Regions from separate parts of the Blautia sp. HCP3S3_B11 genome, predicted to be linked through region 3. Evidence: predicted binding sites of a transcription regulator. Region 3 holds the regulator's gene; each other region holds the start of a gene.
What was found. Region 3 encodes Rex, which represses fermentation and respiration genes when NADH is low (regulators of the CRP and FNR family bind a similar motif). Its sites were predicted from a motif close to ATTGTTAANTANTTAACAAT; they were not measured.
Positions count from the first base shown of each region.

Region 1: a site for Rex is predicted at 2,637-2,656, ahead of ACTNC0_RS01005 (iron-sulfur cluster assembly scaffold protein). Genes of this name have one in related genera too.
Region 2: a site for Rex is predicted at 2,234-2,253, ahead of ACTNC0_RS12835 (phosphoketolase family protein). Genes of this name have one in related genera too.

Region 1 covers NZ_JBQHVP010000001.1:217,991-224,456, reverse strand. Annotated here, with positions in the region: gene ACTNC0_RS01020 (UDP-N-acetylglucosamine pyrophosphorylase) at 1-578, shown strand, start outside; gene ACTNC0_RS01015 (transglutaminase domain-containing protein) at 575-1,411, shown strand; gene ACTNC0_RS01010 (TraX family protein) at 1,571-2,311, opposite strand; gene ACTNC0_RS01005 (iron-sulfur cluster assembly scaffold protein) at 2,832-3,524, shown strand; gene ACTNC0_RS01000 (GGGtGRT protein) at 3,543-4,553, shown strand; gene ACTNC0_RS00995 (hypothetical protein) at 4,911-5,039, shown strand; gene ACTNC0_RS00990 (STAS domain-containing protein) at 4,978-5,202, shown strand; gene ACTNC0_RS00985 (ATP-binding protein) at 5,353-5,763, shown strand; gene ACTNC0_RS00980 (GH36-type glycosyl hydrolase domain-containing protein) at 5,962-6,466, opposite strand, start outside.
Region 2 covers NZ_JBQHVP010000015.1:63,031-69,496, forward strand. Annotated here, with positions in the region: gene ACTNC0_RS12820 (DUF3877 family protein) at 1-157, opposite strand, end outside; gene ACTNC0_RS12825 (hypothetical protein) at 147-320, opposite strand; gene malQ (4-alpha-glucanotransferase) at 510-2,015, opposite strand; gene ACTNC0_RS12835 (phosphoketolase family protein) at 2,511-4,886, shown strand; gene ACTNC0_RS12840 (LysR family transcriptional regulator) at 4,973-5,875, opposite strand; gene ACTNC0_RS12845 (glycoside hydrolase family 13 protein) at 6,102-6,466, shown strand, end outside.
Region 3 covers NZ_JBQHVP010000002.1:177,734-184,199, reverse strand. Annotated here, with positions in the region: gene ACTNC0_RS02365 (NADP-dependent isocitrate dehydrogenase) at 22-1,230, shown strand; gene abc-f (ribosomal protection-like ABC-F family protein) at 1,307-3,217, opposite strand; gene ACTNC0_RS02355 (redox-sensing transcriptional repressor Rex) at 3,671-4,318, shown strand; gene ACTNC0_RS02350 (NAD(P)H-hydrate dehydratase) at 4,476-5,975, shown strand; gene alr (alanine racemase) at 6,040-6,466, shown strand, end outside.

The DNA.
Region 1 (6,466 bases), on a different contig from region 3:
TGTTGCCGGAGATTGGCGGTTTTATCCTGAAACTGGGACAGACTTTAAGTGAAGAAGAATATAATCATCCGTCAGAAGATGTATGGATTGCAAAGAGCGCGAAAGTAGCACCGACAGCCTGCATTAACGGACCGGTCATTATCGGAAAAGAAGCAGAGGTACGCCACTGTGCATTTATCCGCGGAAAAGTTATCGTAGGTGAGGGAGCAGTAGTAGGAAATTCCACAGAGCTTAAGAATGCAGTGCTTTTTAACAAAGTGCAGGTTCCTCATTATAATTATGTGGGTGATGCAATTCTGGGTTACAAATCCCATATGGGAGCAGGTTCCATCTGTTCCAATGTAAAATCAGATAAAAAGTTAGTTATCGTAAAAGATGGTGAAGAGAAGATCGAGACAGGACTTAAGAAATTTGGCGCTATGCTGGGAGATAATGTAGAAGTAGGATGCGGTTCTGTATTAAATCCTGGAACGGTAATCGGACGCTGCTGCAATATTTATCCGCTTTCCTCTGTAAGAGGCTGTGTATCTGCAAACCATATCTATAAATCAAAAAATGAAATTGTAGAGAAACAGTGAAGACAAAAAGTAAATATTTGAAAATAGTTCTGACCGTGATATTGTCAGTGCTTGTGTCTGTGGCTGCACCTTTGAGCGCATATGCAGCTGCAGATTCTGGTTCAGGAGCAACGGAAGAAATTATTCTGAAAAAGGGAAAAGTATATGATCAGAAAGGCAAATTATACACCGGACAGTATAAAAAAGACGGTTATAGCTATTATGCTGAAAATGGAAAAAGAATTAAAGGCTGGAAAAAATTGAATAAAAAATATTATTATTTTGAGCCAGACTACAGGATGGCAAAAAATAAGATTGTCGGATCGGTATCAAAAGGTTACTATTATGTGGATAAAACCGGTGTAAGAGTAACTTCTGACGAAGTGCGGATGGCAGTAAGATTTGTAACGGCGAATTCGAGCCGTAAATCCAGACAGAGAGAACAGCTAAGACAGTGTTTTGATGCGCTGAGAAGATACCCATATCTGAATAAAGGAGATACCCCGCCTAAGGCATCACAGTTACCGTCTTATGCCAGATTTATGTTCACCAGCAAATGCGGTGACTGTTATTATTATGGAGTTACTATGGCATATATTGCCAGAGTTCTGGGGTATGACAGTCGGGTCGCGGCAGGAGGTGTAACTGCGTGGGGACCCACATATCCGTTATCGCCTCATGGATGGTGTGAAGTGCGCAAAGGTACAGAGTGGAAAATGATGGATTGCAGTATGCAGAATGGCCATCCTGATGCAAATCTATTTTTTGTAACAAGGAAACAATATCCGTACCGACTCAGGTGTGACAAGATCTATGCGCTGAATATAAGCGATGGGAAGGTTACGTGGAGATAAAGTAGAGCTATGGCAAGTAACTTTTTGTGTTACTGAAAACGGAGTGGGTGTAAACAGTGAAATAGAAAAAGGTGTTAAGAAACGGATGAACAACAGAGGTTTCTTAACACCTTTTTCTGTGAAGAATAAAAAAAAGCTCAGGACGTTTTTAAACGCATTTTACCGGAAGAACAGAAGCTGTCTGAGAATCACCAGAATTATGATATGTACCGGATAAAACCAGTAAAAGACATATTTCAGAAATTTTCCTTTCACAAATCCACGCTCTCCATTATACATATTAATGGAAAGAAAAGCGAAACAGGCTTTCCATTCATAATAAAGCCAGCAACTTCCGATGATAGCCTGGGCAGTTTTTTCATTGCGAAACCAGTACATGATAAGCAGGAAAACAAACCCTCTCCATCCGTAATCTGCCTTAAGAAAAACGGAGACAGCGAGTAATGCCAGTATGTATACAAACTGCATTTTCTGATTATCCCAGAAGTATTCAAGGGCGCAGAAGGCCAGATATCCCAGAAACAGGGTAAAAAAGACATTCTGTTTCTCATATCGCCAGGTATTTGTAAACATAAAATTCCATGGAATTTCAGAAATACATGCGAATAAAAAGAGATTCCGTCCGTATTTTCTGCGGTTATGGGTGTGCAGAAATCCTTCGACTAACAGAAAACAGAAAATAGGAAAAGCCGCCCTTCCGATATCACGGAAAATACGATACCAGCTGTAATCCACTCCACCAAAACTGAAAAGGATTACATTTGTCGGCGGATAGTTATACAGGATCATGACTCCTGTATGGTCAATAAGCATCAGGATGATCGCGATTAATTTTAAAGCACTTCCACTCAGAACCCGAAATCGTTCCGGAAGAAAAGAAACAGGCAATTGTGTTGTCATAATAAAAAACCTTTCTTACTATATAATTTATGATTTGGAATGTTATGACTTTTATTTTATCATAAAAGGAAACATTACGCAAAATCCCGAGACATACAGTGTGAATTTATACGATTAGCAGTTACTGTTCACTCCGTTCCCAGCATCGCGAAGCAAACGATATTCCTTGGCCCTGCACAAATAAAGCTCATATTTTCTATATCGCATAGCGTGTTGCCAGGTGTAGCAGACAGTAACATAGCCGATGACCTATATATTATGCAATTTGTCTAAATTGCTAAAAAATCGCCACAAAAAGTATCTGCCAGAGACAAAAAAATCAAAGATAGTTAAAAATTTTACAAATTATGACTGGACGAATCCCCACTTTTGTGAGAAAATAACACTAGGTTGTTAGGCATACTCATCTGCAGTCATTCAGCAGACGGCAGAGATCTGCATTATGTGGTTCATTCAGCAGTTCCGCATAGTGGCGGGTATAACAACATGAAGTTAATCTATACTTGAAAGGAGTTTTACAATGATTTATTCACGCGAAGTAGAAGAAATGTGCCCAGTTGCACAGGGCGTTCATCATGGCGCCGCTCCAATCCCAGAAGAAGCTAAATGGGTACAGGCAAAAGAAGTCAAAGACATTTCCGGTCTCACACACGGTGTTGGCTGGTGTGCACCACAGCAGGGTGCCTGCAAGCTTACATTAAATGTTAAAGAAGGTATCATCCAGGAAGCACTGGTTGAGACTATCGGATGTTCAGGTATGACTCATTCAGCAGCTATGGCTTCCGAGATTCTTCCGGGCCTGACTGTAATGGAGGCACTGAACACTGACTTAGTTTGTGATGCGATTAATACAGCTATGAGAGAACTCTTCCTTCAGATCGTTTACGGACGTACACAGTCTGCATTCTCAGAAGACGGACTTCCTGTAGGCGCTGGACTTGAGGACCTTGGTAAAGGACTTCGCTCTCAGGTTGGTACAATGTATGGAACTCTGAAAAAAGGACCTCGTTACCTTGAAATGGCAGAAGGTTATGTAACAGGTATTGCTCTTGATGCAGATGATGAGATCATCGGATATCAGTTTGTAAGCCTTGGAAAAATGACTGATTTCATCAAAAAAGGCGATGACCCGAACACTGCATGGGAAAAAGCAAAAGGTCAGTATGGCCGTGTTGCAGACGCTGTTAAAATTATCGACCCAAGAAAAGAATAATTTAGGAGGTAACAGGAAATGGCTTTATTTGAATCATATGAGAGACGAATTGACAAGATCAATTCTGTTTTAAACAGCTATGGCATTGCTTCTATTGAAGAAGCTGAGAAAATCACAAAAGACGCAGGTCTTAATGTATACGATCAGATCAAAGGCATTCAGCCGATCTGTTTCGAGAACGCTTGCTGGGCATATACAGTAGGTGCTGCTATCGCAATCAAAAAAGGATGCAAGAAAGCAGCAGACGCAGCAGCAGCTATCGGTGAAGGACTTCAGGCTTTCTGTATTCCTGGATCCGTTGCTGATACACGTAAAGTAGGTCTTGGACATGGTAACCTTGGCAAAATGCTTCTTGAAGAAGAGACAGAGTGCTTCTGCTTCCTGGCTGGACATGAGTCTTTCGCAGCAGCTGAAGGTGCTATCGGTATCGCTGAGAAAGCAAACAAAGTTCGTCAGAAACCATTACGTGTTATCCTGAACGGTCTTGGAAAAGATGCTGCTCAGATCATCTCCCGTATCAACGGCTTTACATATGTAGAGACAGAATACGATCCATACAAGAACGAAGTTAAAGAAGTATTCAGAAAATCCTATTCTGAAGGTCTTCGTGCAAAAGTTAACTGCTACGGCGCAAACAGCGTTCCGGAAGGTGTTGCTATCATGTGGAAAGAAGACGTTGACGTTTCTATCACAGGTAACTCCACAAACCCGACACGTTTCCAGCATCCGGTTGCAGGTACATACAAGAAAGAACGTCTTGAAGCAGGAAAGAAATACTTCTCTGTTGCTTCCGGCGGTGGTACAGGACGTACACTTCATCCAGACAACATGGCAGCAGGCCCGGCTTCCTATGGTATGACAGATACATTAGGACGTATGCACTCTGATGCACAGTTCGCTGGTTCTTCTTCCGTACCGGCTCATGTAGAGATGATGGGTCTCATCGGAGCAGGTAACAACCCGATGGTTGGTATGACTGTTGCAGTAGCTGTTTCTATTGAAGAAGCTGCTAAAACTGGCAAGTTCTAATTCATATAAAAGAAAATAAAGTGTAAGCGCGTTGAAAGTGCCGTAAACTCAAGGGTTTGCGGCACTTTTGTTATGTAGAGATAAAAGGTACGATTTTAGAACGGAACAGTCTCAAAAAGCACAAAAAAATTTGCGTAGCTAACACTTTTAGATACAAAAAACGGCAGATAAGCTCTGCCGCAGGAAGCCATTTCTTTATTTTTTAAATTTCATTTTTCAGGTCTTCAAACGTACATTGCTTTGTTTAGAAATACAAAAAAATTACTTCTTCAAATCTCAGAAAAATCATGTATAATATAGGCAATATAATTTGAAGGAAATTCAATAGAAAGTTTTATAATTTGAAGGGAGAATAAAATGAGTCTTAAAATCGAAAAGAAAAGTGAAGGAACAAAAGATACTGTATTATTATCAGGCAGATTAGATACAACGACGGCGCCGGAACTGGGAAAAGAAACTGAAAGATACACAGGAGCTTGTATTTGATCTGACGGATCTGGAGTATATTTCATCAGCAGGCTTGCGTGTACTCCTGAAAGTACAGAAATATATGAATAAAAAAGGAGATTTCAAATTGACCCATGTCAGCGAGGTTATAGAGGAAATATTTGAAATTACAGGATTCAATGATATATTAACAATCGAGTAATTTATAAAAAGGGTTTTGTGATGAGAACAGAACCCTTTTTTGGAACTTGTTGGTGCACTGGTTATTATTAGAGGCAAAAAGAACCAGCTGTATTTCGGAATGATTTTTTAAACATACTCCAGAAAACAACTTGTAGGAAGGAGAAGGGATTTGAAGGATATTACAGTTGAAGCAAAAGTAGAGAACATTGATGTTGTAACAAATTTTGTAAATGATATTTTAGAAGAAAATTGCTGCCCTATGAAGATTCAGATGCAGATAGATGTTGTCATTGATGAAATATTTGGAAATATTTCATATTATGCTTATGGCGCTGATGGTGGAAAAGCTTCGGTACAGGCTGGGATAGAGAAAGAAATGATCGTTCTGGTTTTTATTGATCAGGGAATTCCCTATAATCCGTTAGAGAACAAAGATCCGGATATAACCCTGAATCTGGAAGAGAGAGAAATTGGCGGTCTTGGAATTTATATGGTTAAGAAAATAATGGATGAAGTTTCCTATGAATATATGGATGGACAGAATATCCTGAGAATGAGAAAAAGTTTAAGTAGCAGATAAAATTTTTCTGAACTTATAGCAAGTTAAAAACCAGCTATCTGATAATATTTCATCGAATTGCAAAATACGCCAGACGAAATATTGTCATTAGCTGGTTTTACTTTTATAAATTGTACCAAATAGTAAAAGCAGATTGTACATATCTTTTGTTTGCAAAAGATATGTAGTGCTGTACAAGTTTACGACAGATAGTTTCTATTATCCCATGTATACAGTTACATGATATTCTTTCTTGCCTTCTTCAAATGGAATCAGGCATCCTTCATGTTCTTTTCCGTCTACAACGACTTTCTTAACACCCTTCTGAACATTATCAGGATTTTTAACGTCGATATAATAAACAGCATCTCTGAAAGTTCTGGTAAGTTTGAAATCACCGAAGCCTTCCGGAATACATGGATTGATGCAGAGTCCATCATAGGATGGCTGTACACCCAGGATTGCCTGAGACAGATTCCAGAAAGTCCATGCTGCTGTACCGGTCAGCCAGCTGTTCTTTGCCTGACCATGGAAGACCGCGTCAGCACCTGCAACCATTTGTGAATATATGTACGGCTCTGTGCAATGAATCTCACTTATGCCCTCGATATAGGACGGACAAGTCTTCTTGTAAATCTCAAACGCTCTGTTACCGCGTCCGATTACGGTTTCTGCGATAGAAACCCACGGATTGTTGTGGCAGAAGATACCTGCATTTTCTTTA
Region 2 (6,466 bases), on a different contig from region 3:
TCTCCATCATGCCTGCAGCATCTGCCTCACTTCCAAAGAAATGATTCAGGGAACTGAGCGGATAATAAAGACTGATCTTCTCTTTCATATATCCAAGCTTCGCCTGTTCCTCTTTGATCACATCGATCAGACTGGTTTCTAATCTATTATAATTCATGTTTTAATCCTCCTGAAAATCCCTTTTTTTGCTCTTTTCTGGTTAATATTTTATCAGACATTGCCCGAAAATCAATGGATTTCTTTCTCAATTGTATACCCATCAAAACAATTCCAATGTTTTCTTTTTCGTACAAAAATAAAGCCTGCTCAATACTGTCCATTTTTTCTCCCCGGAAAATGGCTCTGGCCAAAACATCACGTGGATATTTTCAATTAAAAAACAGAGCCTTATTTGATCTGATTAGAATATAGTAAAAGATTCCTGCAAAATTTCCACTATATCAAAACAGCGTTCCAGATATTATTTATATCCAAAACGCTGCTATCATTTACATTATTTCAATATGTACTTAATCCCAGTTCTTACGCCCATAACGCAATGTCACATCATGAATCTCTTTCTGGAGTTTCTTTGTAAGATCTCTCTTCTTGATTCTCCACTTCCAGTTCGTGCCTACTGTAGACGGTTTGTTCATTCGGAATCTGTTATCCAGTCCCATGTAATCCTGCATTGGGATTACGCAGACACGTGCTGCGCTTCGCATGATCAGACTGATAAAGCATTTATACAGTTCTTCTTCCGGTGTTGCATGATCACACAGATAATCTCTTGCAAGTTTTCTCTCTGCTGCTGTGATGCTCTTCCACCATCCCACGATCGTTTCATTGTCATGAGTTCCTGTATATGCCACGCAGTTCTCTGGATAATTGTGCGGCAGATAATCACTGGCACATCCGGAATCTCTGGAGTCAAACGCAAATTCCAGAACTTTCATTCCCGGGAATCCACTCTCATAAACCAGATGACGTACAGAATCTGTCATGTATCCTAAGTCCTCTGCGATAACCTGTTTCCATCCAAGCGCCTGCTCGATCTTACGGAACAGATCAATTCCGGGACCTTTTTCCCAGTGTCCGCCTCTTGCATCTTTATCTCCGTATGGAATTGAGAAATATTCATCAAATCCACGGAAATGATCGATTCTTACAACATCATACAGTCTGAAGCAGTAACTCATTCTGGAAATCCACCACTGATATCCGGTATCTCTGTGATAATCCCAGCGATACAGCGGATTCCCCCATAACTGACCAGTTGCTGAGAATCCATCCGGCGGGCATCCTGCCACTGCCAGTGGTACATTGTCCTGATCCAGCTGGAACAGCTCCGGATGCGCCCATGCATCCGCACTGTCCATGGCAACATAAATCGGAATGTCTCCGATGATCTGAATTCCCTTTGAGTTTGCATAAGATTTCAGCTTCATCCACTGCTCGTAGAACTTAAACTGCATGTACTGCTGGAACTCAATATCAAAATATAATTCCTCGCGGTAATAATCCATAGCATTATTCCAGCGGAGTCTGATATCCTCTGCCCATTTTGTCCACTCTACACCTTCAAAGCGATCTTTTACTGCCATAAACAGAGCATAATCAGAAAGCCACCAGCTGTTCTCTGCTACGAATTTCTGATAATCAGGATTCTTGCTGATGTCACTGTTCTCATATGCTTTTCTCAGAAGCGGATAACGGCCTTTGTAAATCTTCTCATAATCTACATCGTCGATCTTCTTTCCCCAATTTACTTTCTCGCAGTCTTTCTTATCCAGAACGCCCTCTTCTACCAGTGCATCCAGATCAATAAAATACGGATTTCCTGCAAATGTAGAGAATGACTGATACGGAGAATCTCCATAACTTGTCGGTCCCAGTGGTAAAATCTGCCAATAGGTCTGTCCTGCTTCCTTTAACCAGTCTACAAATTCATATGCACTCTTGGAAAAACATCCGATTCCATAGTCTGATGGCAGACTGCTGATCGGCAGTAAAATTCCGGCTGCTCTTTTTCCCATAATTCTTATCTCCTTCGTGATCTTTCACTTTTGCCACTTATACTTTATTCTGAAACGCTTGTCGGGTTCCATATAAGCAGCTTTTATATACCTTATGCGCAATTGTTTTTTTTATTATATCTATTTTTTGTGCAAATTGCAATATAACTTTCGCATTATTCATTTTTTCGTGAAAATCACTAATCAGCAATCAGTTCTTTCCGACATGTTTCATATTAAATGTCAATAATTTTCCAATCAAATCTTTTTTAACATTTGGGAATCTCTTACTCATCTTCCATCCATATCAAAAAGTTATATTTATAATGCAATATTGCTATTTTACGTTTCGTTTCTGATATGATAGGATGTGCTCGGTTAAAAAAAATAACAAAGTAACACTCCAACTTATCTGTTGAGAAACACTTGTCATTAACCAACTTATGAAAGCTTCTTCGACAGATATCTTCGACATCTTAAGTTATACACATCAAAGACAAAGAAAGAGGTAAGAAAATGGAAGACAACAAATTATGTCTCGAAAAGCAGCCTTTAAACCAGGAAATGCTTGACAAAATCGATGCTTACTGGCGTGCAGCTAACTATCTGTCTGCCGGACAGCTCTATCTTCTCGACAATCCGCTTCTGAGAGAGCCATTAACTATGGATCAGATCAAGAAAAAAATTGTTGGTCACTGGGGAACTGTACCGGGACAGAACTTCGTTTATGCACACTGCAACCGTGTCATCAAACGTTATGACCTTGATATGATCCTGCTTTCCGGTCCTGGACATGGCGGAAACTTCATGATCGCCAACACCTATCTGGAAGGTTCCTACAGCGAAGTTTATCCTAACATCAGCCAGGATGAGGAAGGTATGAAGAAAATGTTCAAACAGTTCTCCTTCCCATGCGGAGTCCCAAGCCACTGCGCACCGGAGACACCTGGTTCCATTAATGAAGGTGGCGAGCTTGGTTACTCCATCGCTCATGCTTTCGGAGCTGTATTTGATAACCCGGATCTGATTGCAACTACTGTTGTAGGTGATGGTGAAGCTGAGACTGGTCCTCTGGCGACATCCTGGCAGTCCAACAAATTCCTGAACCCGATCACAGACGGTGCTGTACTTCCTATTCTTCACTTAAATGGATATAAGATCAGCAACCCGACTATCTTCTCTCGTCTTTCTCATGAAGAACTTGAATGCTTCTTCAAGGGCTGTGGCTGGAAACCATATTTCGTTGAAGGTGACGACCCAATGACAATGCACAAGAAGATGGCTGAAACAATGGACACAGTAATCGAAGAAATCAAAGCAATCCAGAAGAACGCCCGTGAGAACAATGATCCGGAACGTCCGGTATGGCCAATGATCATCCTCCGTACTCCTAAAGGATGGACAGGTCCTAAGGTTGTTGACGGACTTCAGATTGAAGGTTCCTTCCGTGCTCATCAGGTTCCGATCTCCATGGAGAAACCAGAACATCTTGAACTTCTGAAAGAATGGCTGGAAAGCTATCGTCCGCAGGAACTGTTCGATGAAAACGGACGTCTGATCCCTGAACTGGCTGAACTGGCACCTAAGGGAAATGCACGTCTTGGTGCCAACCCACATGCAAATGGCGGACTTCTTCTGAAAGACCTTCGTCTCCCGGATTTCCGTGATTACGGTATTGAAGTACAGCCTGGCAAAACAAAAGCTCAGGATATGATCGAACTTGGCGGATACATCCGCGACATCTTCAAACTGAATGAAGAAAACAAGAACTTCCGTATCTTTGGACCAGATGAAAGCATGTCCAACCGTCTGTACAAAGTATTTGAATATCAGAAACGTGACTGGAACGCAGAAATGCTTGATACTGACGACTGCCTCGCAAGAGACGGACGTATCATGGACAGTATGCTCAGCGAGCATATGTGTGAAGGATGGCTGGAAGGTTACCTGTTAACAGGTCGTCACGGCTTCTTCGCAAGCTATGAAGCATTCATCCGTATCGTTGACTCCATGGCAGCTCAGCATGCAAAATGGCTGAAAGTCTGCAACCAGCTTTCCTGGAGACAGCCGATCGCATCCCTGAACTTCATCCTGACATCCAACGTATGGCAGCAGGACCACAACGGATTTACACATCAGGATCCTGGATTCCTGGATCACATCGCTAATAAGAAAGCAGACGTGGTACGTATGTACTTACCACCAGACGCTAACTGCTTACTCTCCTGCTTCGATCACTGCATCAAGAGTAAGAACTATGTAAATGCGATCGTAGCTTCCAAACATCCAAGTTGCCAGTGGCTGACTATGGAGCAGGCTGTTAAGCACTGCACACAGGGTATCGGTATCTGGGAGTGGGCAAGCAATGACCGTGGTGAAGAACCAGACGTTGTTATGGCTTGCTGCGGTGATACACCTACACTTGAGATCATGGCTGCAGTTACTATCCTTCGTGATGAAATGCCAGAACTTAAGATCCGTGTTGTTAACGTTGTCGACCTGTTCAAACTGGAATCTGACCACAAACATCCACACGGCTTAAGTGACGCAGAATATGATGCAATCTTCACAAAAGATAAACCTGTCATCTTTGCATTCCATGGATATCCAACACTGATCCATGAGCTTACTTATGAGCGTCACAACCACAATATCTCTGTTCACGGATATCAGGAAGAAGGTACTATTACTACACCATTCGATATGCGTGTACAGAACCAGATCGACCGTTTCAATCTTGTAAAGGATGCCATCATGCATCTTCCACAGCTTGGAAACAAAGGTTCCTTCTTAATCCAGAAGATGAATGACAAGCTTGTTGAGCACAAACAGTATATTGCTGAATATGGACAGGATCTGGAAGAGATTCGAAACTGGGAGTGGCATAAATAAATCCGTCTAACAGATGATAAATTCCTTATAAATATAATAAGTCATCAGGATTCACATCATGTGGATTTCCTGATGACTTTTCTATTTCAGCGGTTCTGTTCTTTCCGTTCTGCCAAAAACTTCTGGAATGCTTTAGATGCAATACTTTGAGGATATTCTGTATCATGGATCAGAATAATGCTTCTCTCCGGAAGTGTTTCATTTACATCTATCTCAAAAACCTTTCCGGATTCCAGATCATCTCCGGCAAATTCTCCTGGCAGGAATCCGATTCCCATATTATACCGTACTGCCGGGAGAATCATATCTGTAGTCGCCAGCTCTACATCCGGCGAAAACTGCAGTCCATTTTTTGAAAAATACTCATTCAAAAATCTCCTGCTGATTGCCTCGGAAGTCAGGCTGATCCATGGATAGGCTGAAAGTTCCTCCAACGAAGTCTTCCTCCCCTTCAGCTCCGCAAAACGACTGCCTCCGATCAGAATTTCCCTATACTTTCGCACTACTTTCATTTTCAGTGGCTCTGCTAACTGTAAAGAAGCAGATACAACTGCAAGATCTACTTTACCCTCTTTTAAGGCATTTACAGAATCTGTAGTGCTGTTATTAAGAATTTTAAAATGCACATTCGGGTATTGAATATTAAAGTCTCTGACTGCCTCGAACAAATAACAGTGCAATGCTGTCTCTGTTGCACTGATATAAATGGTCCCGTTCTCAAGGCTGATCAGATTATTAAGATTATCCTCGGCTTTGAAAAACTGAGCACAGCCTGCTGCTACATACTGATAGAAAATCTTTCCCTCAGGAGTCAGTTTCATGCCACTTTTGCTTCTGGTAAACAGTCTGCACCCTAATATATTTTCCAGATTATGTATCGTCCTGGTCACAGCCGGCTGGCTGGTCTTTAATACTGATGCTGCCTTTGTCAGATTCTCATATTTTGACACATAATAAAAAACTTTATAATATTCAAAATTTGCGTTCATTCTGTTCTCCGTCTTTCATTGTCTTATGTACAGTAACATATTTTACGCGCCTATTCTATCACAATTCTTTTTTCTGTACAATCTGATATGCCCAGAGTGTGTATTACTGTTTACTTCGTTATTACTATTCTCAAAAATAATCTCGTTTTCTTCATTGCGTTTTTTCGCACAATACAATATAATAAATTCAGAATTTATTTATGCAAAAAGACGAAAGGATGTACATATGAAACACCAAAAAGACTGGTATAAAGATCTGGTGATCTACCAGATTTACCCAAGAAGTTTTAAAGATGGCAACAATGATGGAATCGGTGATCTGAAGGGAATGATTGAGAAGCTGGATTATCTGAAGGAGCTTGGCATCAATGCAGTATGGATGTCTCCTGTCTATGCTTCTCCGAATGTGGATAACGGTTACGATATTTCTGATTACTTCGCGATCATGGAAGAATTCGGAACTATGGAAGACTGGGATGCTTTCCGCGATGGTGCACATGAACGAGGCATCGCCATCATCATGGATCTGGTCCTGAACCATTCTTCAGATAAACATAAATGGTTCCTAGAATCAAAGAAATCCCGCAATAA
Region 3 (6,466 bases):
AAGCCAAAGAGGAGGACTAACATGAAAAAAATTCAGATGCAGACACCACTTGTGGAAATGGATGGAGATGAGATGACCAGAATTCTCTGGAAGATTATTAAAGATGAGCTTATTTTCCCATATATTGATTTGAATACAGAGTATTATGATCTTGGCCTGGAATACAGAAATGAAACTGATGACCAGGTAACTGTTGACGCAGCAGAAGCTACCAAGAAGTACGGTGTTGCAGTTAAGTGTGCAACGATTACTCCGAATAAGGCGAGAATGGAAGAGTACACCTTAAAGAAAATGTACAAAAGCCCGAATGGAACGATTCGTGCGATTCTTGATGGAACCGTATTTCGTGCTCCGATTGTTGTAAAGGGTATTGAGCCATGTGTTAAGAACTGGAAGAAACCGATCACGATCGCACGTCATGCATACGGTGATGTGTATAAGAATACAGAGATGTACATTGATGGACCAGGAGATGCTTATCTGGTATTTGAAGGTGCTGACGGACAACAGAGAAAAGAATTGATTCATCACTATGAAGGTCCGGGGGTTCTTCAGGGTATGCACAATCTGGATAATTCTATCACAAGTTTTGCAAGATGTTGCTTTAATTATGCGCTTGATACGAAACAGAATCTGTGGCTTGGCGGCAAGGATACGATTTCCAAGATTTATGACGGGCGTTTCAAAGAAATTTTTGCAACGATCTATGAGAATGAATTCAAGGATAAATTCGAGGCAGCAGGCATTGAATACTTCTACAGTCTGATTGATGATATTGTAGCCCGTGTTATGAAAGCGGAAGGTGGATTTATCTGGGCGTGCAAGAACTATGATGGTGATGTTATGAGTGATATGGTTTCTTCTGCGTTTGGTTCTCTGGCTATGATGACATCCGTTCTGGTATCCCCTCAGGGTTATTATGAATATGAGGCTGCTCACGGAACTGTGCAGAGACACTATTATCGTCATCTGAAGGGCGAAGAGACCTCTACAAACTCTGTGGCAACAATTTTTGCATGGACTGGTGCACTGAGAAAAAGAGGCGAATTAGATGGCAATAAAGATCTGATGGAATTCGCAGACAAGCTTGAGAAAGCTACTCTGGAGACGATCGAGAGCGGTAAGATGACAAAAGACCTTGCATTGATTACTTCTCTTGAGAATGTAACCGCGCTGAATAGTAAGGAATTTATTCTTGCAATCAGAGAAAAGCTGGATGAGATTTTATAATTTGTAAATGATTATGTCTCAAAACTGATAGATCGTATTTTATAAGATTATATAATAAAAATGGGAGGAACCTGCATTATGCAAGTTCCTCCCATTTTTCATATAATCCCTCAAGTTCTTCGGTAATTGCAGCCTTCTCTTTGCTGAGTTTTGCACATTCTGCTACGTTGGTGCAGATATCCGGGAGAACCATGGTTTCGTCGATTTCTTTGTCTCTTGTTTCAAGTTCTTCAATGCGGGCTTCAACTTTTTTTAATTCATTTTCGCGTTTTCTTTGGCGTGCCTGTTCTTCTTTCTGTTGTTGCCAGGAGAGTTTATTGTCAGATGCCTGTTTGGCTTCTGCGATTGCCTGGGCGGCAGCGGGTGCATATTTTTCAGTCAGTTCTTCTTTCTTTTCCAGATAATAATCATAGTCTCCGATATAATTTACGACTGCCTGGTTGGTCAGATCCAGAATTCTGGTAGCTGTCTGATTGATGAAATATCGATCGTGGGAGACATAGAACACGGTTCCGGTATAGCTGTTTAATGCCTCTTCCAGGATTTCCTTGGATGCGATATCAAGATGGTTGGTAGGCTCATCGAGAATCAGGAAGTTTGCCTCTGAAAGCATCAGCTTGGCGAGAGATACACGACCTCTTTCTCCACCGGAGAGGGCAGAGATGAGCTTAAATACATCGTCTCCTGTGAACAGGAAAGCAGCGAGCATATTTCGAATCTCTGTTTCTGTAAGAGTAGGATAAGCATCAGAAATTTCTTCAAAGATAGTTTTCTCCATATGCAGTACGTGATGTTCCTGGTCGTAATAACCAATCTGAACTTTAGAACCAAGACTGAATCTGCCGCCGTCTGCATCAATCAGTCCATTGATGATCTTTAACATGGTAGTCTTACCGGTTCCGTTATTACCAATCAGAGCTACACGTTCTCCACGCTTGATCTCAAAAGAGATATCGCTGAAAAGTGTCTGCCCCGGGAAAGATTTGGAAAGGTTCTCTACAGTGAGAACGTCGTTTCCGCTGATAAATCTTGGTTCCAGTGAGATTCGCATCTGGTTCTGGATTTCCTGTGGCTTATCGATACGCTGAATCTTATCCAGCATTTTTTCACGGCTCTCCGCGCGCTTAATTGACTTCTCACGGTTAAAGGATTTCAGTTTGGCAATAACAGCCTCCTGATGTTTGATATCACGCTGCTGGTTAAGATAAGCTTTATACTGCGCGTCACGAAGCTGTGCTTTTTTGAGTGCATAGGCGGAGTAATTTCCACTGTACATACGCATAGTGCCGGCTTCAATTTCCACTACCTTAGTGACTACCTTGTCAAGAAAATAACGGTCATGGGATACAATAAATACAGCTCCCGGATAGTTGAGCAGATAAGTTTCCAGCCAGGAAATACTCTCCATATCAAGGTGGTTGGTAGGCTCATCCAGCAGAAGGATATCCGGGCTGGAGAGAAGCAGTTTACCGAGAGCAACACGTGTTTTCTGACCTCCGGAGAGGGTTTCAATCTGGCGTTCGAAATCATCTTCGGTAAAGCCAAGACCTTTTAATACGCCCATGATCTCACTTTTGTATGCGTATCCGTTTTCCAATTCAAACTGGTGGCTCAGTCTTGTATAAGTATTCATCAGACTGTCCAGAGCATCACCTGTGGTTGTTTTCATCTCCTGTTCCAGAGAACGCAGGCGGTTCTCCATATCAATGATGTGTTGCTTGGTAGAAATCAGCTCCTCATAAATCGTGTGGTGTCCATGGATATCCTGGTACTGGGCGAGATATCCGATATTTTTATCTTTGGCAAGGACTACGTTTCCCGAATCAGGTGAGAGCTCGTGCATGATGATACGCAGCAGAGTAGTTTTACCGGCACCATTATTGCCAATCAGAGCTGCTTTTTCACGGTCTTCTATATGGAAACTGGCGTCTTGAAGGATGACCTTTTCGCCAAAAGATTTACAGATATTCTGACATGATAAAATCATAAGAATTCCTCCATTTATAATTTGTCCGCGTACTATTATAATCGAAAAAAGTTGTTTTTGAAAGTATTTTAAATGAATTTATCTATTTCTGCAAAGATATATGTTACTGCTCACTGCGTTCTTAGTAACATGCTTCGCGATGCAGGAAATATGAACCTCCTTGTGCTAAACCCAAGGAGGTTCATTTGCTTCACAAACTTAATTTATGCTATTCGCATAAATTCGCGCGGAATGTCTCAGGTTTTCTGTTGCCAAGCAATCCCAATTTGTTCCAGACTGCCGGAAATGATAGAAAGTTATAGATAAAAAATAGAAAATACCGTTTTATAAGATAGTTTCTGAGGTAAATTGATAAAAAATGCAGAATTATTTGGTGAAAAAGTACAGAATTAGTTTGACAATAAAATAACATCTGGGTATAATTGACATAGATAAGTTAAGGAGGGAAAATTTGTGGAAGCTAAAGAAATTTCAAAAGCGGTGATTAAACGTCTGCCACGTTATTATCGCTACCTCGGTGAGTTGATGGAGGAGAATGTTGAGCGTATATCTTCCAATGATCTCAGCAAAAAGATGCATGTGACAGCTTCCCAGATTCGTCAGGACTTAAATAATTTCGGCGGTTTTGGTCAGCAGGGTTATGGCTATAATGTACGTTATTTATACACAGAGATCGGCAAGATCCTTGGACTGGATACAGTACATCCGATGATTATTCTTGGTGCCGGTAATCTGGGACAGGCGCTGGCCAATTATGTGGACTTTGAAAAACGTGGTTTTAAACTGGTTGGTATTTTTGATGTAAATCCTGTACTTGAGGGAATTGCGGTGCGCGGAATCGAGATACAGATGTTAAGTGATCTTCCATGGTTTCTGAAGGAGAATGAGGTAGAGATTGCTATTTTGACTCTTCCGAAGAATAAAGCCAAAGAGATGGCGAAGATTTTAATTGATAATGGAATTAAGGCAATCTGGAACTTTGCACACATTGATCTGGATGCTCCGGAGGATGTAATGGTTGAGAATGTACATCTTTCAGAGAGCCTTATGACTCTGTCCTATAACCTGAGTGAATACAGGAAAGAGCACGAAGGCGAGTAGAATATGATGTGGAACACAAGGCTGTGGTCATCTGATCACAGCTTTTCTGAATTTAGCAAGATGATTTGGCTTATTCAGAACTACAAAATGAAAGCGGATTGCGAATATCCGATTGACATGTTTGATGAAATACGAGAACATACGGGGAGGTGAACAGATGAGAGGAGTTGTGACTGCAGCAGAAATGAAGGCGCTGGATGCAAATACGATTGAGAAAGCCGGAATTCCTTCGCTGGTATTGATGGAGCGTGCTGCATTACAGACTGTTACAGAAATCATAAAGCGGGTGAATACGAAGGATAAAGAGAAAATCCTGGTGGTCTGCGGAACCGGGAATAACGGAGGAGACGGACTGGCAATTGCCAGATTACTCTATTTACAGGGATTTAAAACGTGGTATTATATTGTTGGAAACGAAGAGAAAATGACAAAAGAAACTTCCAGTCAGCTTCGCACAGCAGAGTACTATCATACTCCACGGGTGCATAACCTGATTCCGGATGAATATACTACTATAGTAGATGCCATTTTTGGAGTTGGACTCAGCAGACCGATAGAGGGAAAATACGGAGAACTTATCAGCGAATTAAATCAGGCATCTGCGTTTAAAGTTGCGGTGGATATTCCTTCCGGGATTGATGCAGACACAGGATTCGAGAAAGGAATCGCTTTCCGGGCCGATCTTACGGTTACATTTGCCTTTCGAAAGAGAGGCCTGTGTTTCTATCCGGGGCGTATGTATGGTGGGGAGATCATTGTGGCGGATATTGGGATTTATTCAATGCCTGATAAGAAAATCCGAATGAATTACCTGGAAAGAGAAGACTTGAAAATGCTTCCGGACAGACTTCCCTATGGGAATAAGGGGACTTTCGGTAAGGTACTTTTGGTTGCAGGTTCTGAGGGAATGTGCGGTGCAGCATATTTAAGTGCCGCAGCTGCACTAAAGTGTTCGGCGGGCATGGTGAAGATCCAGACCGTGGAGGCAAATCGTGTTCCATTACAGACACTTCTGCCGGAGGCAATGATCACCTGTGATTTTGATGAGAGTAAAAATGAGAGAATGCTGGAATGGTGTGATGTGCTGGTGATCGGACCGGGGCTGGGAGCAAGTGCACAGAGCAGAGAGCGTGCTCAGTGGTTTCTGTCAAGAGCTGCTATGTGTGGAAAATCAGTTGTTCTGGATGCAGATGGGTTGAATCTTCTGGCACTTCATGAGGACTGGAAGAGATTTATCGGAGAGAATGTGATCGTCACGCCGCATATTGGCGAGATGAGCCGCCTGTGTGGAAAAAGTATTGGTGATATTCAGGATTGTCTGGTTCAGACAGCATTTGATTATGCAAAGGAAACAAAAGCAGTCTGTGTTTTGAAAGATGCATGTACTGTAGTGTCAGGTGCGTCAGAAGAGAGGTATCTGAATATTTCCGGAAACGCAGGAATGGCAACAGCTGGCAGTGGTGATGTACTAAGCGGCGTGATCGCAGGCGTGCTTTGTATGTATCTGAAAGCAGAAAGGAAGCCATCCATGGCGATGATGGCAGCCCTTGGTGTATATGTTCATGGGCTTGCCGGTGATCTGGCAGCTGAAACAGTAGGTCAGCGGGGTATGACAGCAGGAGACATTATCCGGTTTTTGCCGGAAATATTAAAATAAAGAATAACTGGTCGTAACAACGTGTGAATCGTTTATGAGCAGTTATGGCAGAGGACGAATTATTATGGAGAAAAATAACAGAGTGAAAGCAGTGATTTCTCTGGATGCCGTAGAACAGAATTTCAGGGAAATGAGAAAGAATATTGCAGAGGATACGAAGATGATCGCAGTGGTTAAGGCGGATGCTTATGGCCATGGTGCGGTACCAATCGCACATCTGATAGAGGATTATGATTATATCTGGGGATTTGCGGCTGCAACGGCAGAAGAGGCTGTTCATCTGCGTCAGGCCGGTATTACAAAACCAATTCTGATTCTTGGAATTGTATTTGATGAATACTTTCCTGAACTTGTTCAGTATGACATTCGTCCTGCTGTATGCGAGTATGATGAGGCGAAGAAACTCTCTGATGAGGCTGTTTTACAGAATAAGACAGTACATATTCATATTGCGCTGGATACAGGTATGACCAGAATTGGTTATGCGGATA